One region of the Pseudomonas sp. MYb118 genome, then DNA from elsewhere that is predicted to be linked to it. Evidence: riboswitches for the same ligand, from Rfam matches in the RefSeq annotation. Region 1 holds a riboswitch; the other holds the start of a gene.
What was found. Region 1 has a riboswitch for cobalamin ahead of ABVN20_RS04655 (TonB-dependent receptor). Riboswitches for the same ligand answer to the same signal wherever they lie in the genome.
Positions count from the first base shown of each region.

Region 2: it holds a riboswitch for cobalamin, as region 1 does, so the genes downstream of both, cobW (cobalamin biosynthesis protein CobW) here and ABVN20_RS04655 (TonB-dependent receptor) in region 1, are expected to answer to the same signal.

Region 1 is NZ_JBFRXN010000001.1:988,633-990,831, forward strand. It holds gene ABVN20_RS04650 (autotransporter-associated beta strand repeat-containing protein) at 1-286, shown strand, start outside; cobalamin riboswitch at 661-869, shown strand; gene ABVN20_RS04655 (TonB-dependent receptor) at 976-2,199, shown strand, end outside.
Region 2 is NZ_JBFRXN010000003.1:574,054-576,252, forward strand. It holds gene ABVN20_RS24050 (CbtB-domain containing protein) at 1-51, opposite strand, end outside; cobalamin riboswitch at 169-396, opposite strand; cobalamin riboswitch at 561-774, shown strand; gene cobW (cobalamin biosynthesis protein CobW) at 873-1,934, shown strand; gene cobN (cobaltochelatase subunit CobN) at 1,938-2,199, shown strand, end outside.

The DNA of each region.
Region 1 (2,199 bases):
CAAGGTGATCAAGCTCGACAGCGGCGGCGAGTTCACGCCGCGTGCTTCGATAGGCTGGCGCCATGCCTTCGGCGACACCAAACCTGATGCCGACCTGACCTTCATTGACGGCGGCGCCTCGTTCAGCACCCAGGGGGTACCGATTGCCAAGGATGCCGCGGTGGTTGAAGCGGGGGTGGATTTCCGGATCAGCGAAAGCGGGAAGTTGGGGATTGGTTATTCGGGGCAGTTGTCGAGCGAGAGCAAGGACCATGCGATGACGGTGAGTTTCAGTATGGGGTTCTGATTGAGGGGTGAGTTGTTCTTGCGGGCCCCATCGCGAGCAGGCTCGCTCCCACAGTGGATTTGTTGTGTGATTGATATCTTTGAATCAACACAAACCATTGTGGGAGCGAGCCTGCTCGCGATGAGGCCCTGAAGCACAGCACAAAAAAGCGCTCCACCGGCAGAGCTCAACGATCACTCCCGCCCCCGAAGTTTCTTCACCTCCGAAAGCCGAACATCCTCGGAAAACGCTCACCCGTTGAGCGTGATAAATCCCGGTATGCCGCCACACCAGGTAACTGGCAATACAGGCCGCGTGCTCATGCGCCATGTCTGAAATCAAGAACCGCCAGAAAATCCCGGTCGATTCCTTGACCTGATGTCATTTTAATGGTCCCCTGCGCGCCTGTTTCAGGTGTCCCATGCCGCCGTGCATGGGGTGAAACGGGAAGCCGGTTCGTCATTTTTTCGATGATCAGTCCGGCGCTGCCCCCGCAACGGTATGCGAGCGAAGCATTCGACAGACCACTGTGCCTCGGCATGGGAAGGTGAATGGTTCATGACCCTCGCGAGCCCGGAGACCGGCCTGAAGCATCGTTTGGCAAACCCGCGGTGGGCGGGCGCAGGCCGGTTCCGTGGGCGCGCTCGCCTGCGATTCCCTATGCGTTATTCCCTCCGGGATTCATTCATTCCTGCTTCAAGTGGAACGACATGTCCCGTAATTCCCTGATCCATTCCCTGCAAGGCACCTGGCTGCGTGCAAGCCTTGTCCCGTGCGTGTTTCTCTCTGCTCCAACCCTGGCGGCGGACGAAGACAAATCCCTGGCGCTGCCCGCTACCGCGATTACCGGTACCGCCGAGCAAACACCCCCACCGGACCTGTTGACGCCGAGTACCAGTGGCTCGCGCCTCAACCTGACGCCGCTGGAAACCCCGGCCAGCGTGACCAGCATCAGCTCCGAGCAGATCCTCAAGCGCAACAACGCGACCGTGCAGGATGCGGTCACCCGCTCCCCGGGCATCACCAACATCGGCACCCCTGGCAACGGCGGCACGGCGTTGTCGGCGCGGGGTTTCACCGGGCACAGTTCGACCATGCAACTCTATGACGGCACACGCCTGTACGTCGGTGCCGGCACCGTGACGTTCCCGGTGGACACCTGGTCGGTCGAGCGCATCGACATCCTGCGCGGCCCGGCTTCGGTGCTGTACGGCGAGGGCGCGACCGGCGCCGTGGTGAACGTGGTGCCGAAGAAACCGTTCGAGGGCGAAGTGCGTAATCATGTGCGCCTGGGCTACGGTTCCGATGACCGCCGTCAAGCCGCGCTGGACAGCGGCGGCTCGCTGACCGACACCCTGAGTTATCGCCTGAACCTCAATCAACTGGCCAGCAATGGCTGGGTCGATCGCGGCGACTCCGAAAGCATCGCCATCAGTGGTTCGCTGCGCTGGCAGGCCAGCGATGACCTGAGCTTCACCTTCAGCCACGACTACGGCGACCAGGACCCGCAGCAGTATTTCGGTACGCCACTGGTCAATGGCCACTTCAGCGAGCACCTGCGCGATCACAACTACAACGTCGATAACGCCACGGTGCATTACAACGACCAGTCCACGCGCCTGGTGACCGACTGGGTGATCAGCGACAACCTGAGCGCCAGCAACCAGCTGTATTTCCTCAAGACGCAAAGGCGCTGGCGCAATGCCGAAACCTACACCTGGCTGCCAGGTGATCAGGTGCGGCGCAGCAGCTTCATCAGCATCAAGCAGACCCAGGAACAGATCGGCGATCGTCAGTCGTTCACCCTCAAGCATTCGCTGTTCGGCCTGGACAGCCAGACCGTGGTCGGCGCCGATTACAATTCGATCCGCTTCGTGCGCAAACACGATTTCGGCAACGTCTACACCGATACCGTGCCGCTGTCCGGCTCGGGC
Region 2 (2,199 bases), on a different contig from region 1:
GGTCGTGGTGGTGCTGGCGGATGTGTGGCCGGTGCTGCTGATGATCGACATGGCGCTTCCCTCTGTTCTGTCAGGGTGACGGGAGCGCATGCAGGGACCCTGCGTATCGGGCACGCAGAGGTTCGAACAGCGCCCGCCCACCGCGGGTTTGTTGTTTTCGTGATCGTAACGTCACGTTGTGTTGCGGGCCGGTCTCCGGGCTCACGAGGGGCTTGGACCAGAGCCCGAACCTGCAAGAATCGCCTTCCCATGCCGGTGGCCGGCACAGTGGCTGTGATTCTTCGCTCGCTTACCGTTGCGGGGGCAGCACCGGACTGACATGGCCTTGAGTAAAGCACATGATTCACCGGTTTCCCGTTTCACCCTGTGAAGGGCACCCGTAACAAAGTGTGTAGGAGAGCATGGGGCGGCTTTGCCGTCAATCGAGACCGCGTAGACCCCATCGCGGGCAAGCCCGCTCCTACAGTGGGTCTGCGTTCACCTCCCCCTGTAGGAGCGAGCTTGCTCGCGATGGCGTCCGACCTGCCAGCACAAGAATTTGACCCGCCCCAACACGATGCGTAGCCTTGTCCCCACGAGGTTCTTCGCCATTGGCGAAGCTAAGAAGGGAACGCGGTCGATGCCGCGGCTGCCCCCGCAACTGTGAACGGTGATGTTCGCTGCCACGCCACTGCAAACCCTGCACAACGGGTTCGCGGGAAGGCGCAGCGAATGCCGGGCCCATCGCCCGGCACACTGTCAGCCAGGAGACCTGCCTCGAAACAGATTCTCACTACAACCGGGCGGGGTGATCCGGTGGCGAAATGCTTGCGCGCACTTGGATTGCAGCGCTCGTCGTCCCGTATGCCCGCCACCTTGCCAAAGGGCATCCGATGAAAACACTGGCCAAACTCCCCGTCACCATCGTCACCGGCTTCCTCGGCTCGGGCAAGACCACCTTGCTGCGGCACATGCTCGACAACGCCGAAGGCCGGCGCATCGCGGTGATCGTTAACGAATTCGGCGAGCTGGGCATTGATGGCGAAATCCTCAAGCAATGCTCCATCGGCTGCACCGAGGAAGAAGCCGTGGGCCGCGTGTTCGAACTGGCCAACGGTTGCCTGTGCTGTACCGTCCAGGAGGAGTTCTTCCCGGTGATGCGCGAACTGGTAGCGCGCCGTGGCGATCTGGACCACATCCTCATCGAAACCAGCGGCCTGGCCTTGCCCAAACCGCTGGTGCAAGCCTTCCAGTGGCCGGAAATCCGCAGCGCCTGCACAGTTGATGCGGTGATCACCGTAGTCGACAGTCCGGCCGTGGCCGCCGGCACCTTTGCCGCATTCCCCGATCAAGTGGACGCCCAGCGCAAGCTCGATCCGAACCTGGATCACGAGTCGCCGCTGCACGAACTGTTCGCCGACCAACTGGCCAGCGCCGACCTGGTGATCCTCAACAAGGCTGACCTGATCAACGCCGAAGACCTGGCTCGTGTGCGCCAGGAAGTCGCCGAGGAACTGCCGCCAGCGGTGAAGATCATCGAAGCCAGCAGCGGTCGTCTGCCGCTGGATGTGCTGATCGGCCTGGGCGCCGGTTCTGAGGAGCACATCGACAGCCGCCACAGCCACCACGATCACCACCACGAAGGTGAGGACGATCACGACCACGACGCGTTCGACTCCATCTCCATCGAGCTGCCCCAGGCCGACGAAAGCCTGTTGCTCGATGCGCTGACCCAGTTGGTGGTGCAGCACGACATCCTGCGGGTCAAGGGTTTCGCGGCGATCCCGAACAAGCCGATGCGCCTGCTGATCCAGGGCGTGGGCACGCGTTTCGACAAGCACTTCGACCGTAAGTGGAACAGCGACGAAGCGCGCACCACGCGCCTGGTGCTGATCGGCCAGGAGCTGGACGCGGCGAAACTCGAAGCGCAGCTGCGCGCCGCGCTCAGCGTTTAACCCATGCACCTGCTCAGGACCCAGCCCGGCGGTTTCGTGTCGGATGACAACATTGCCGACCTTGGACAAACCCCCGCTGAGCTGGTGATCCTGTGCAGCGGCGACTCGAGCCTGGCCTTGCTCGCCGAAGCAGCGCAGCAACTGCCCGACGACTACCCCAGCGTGCGCCTGGCCAACCCGATGCAGGTGCAGAATCACGCCTCGGTCGACCTGTATGTCGACGAGGTGCTGCGCCATGCCAAGGTCATCCTGATCTCGTTGCATG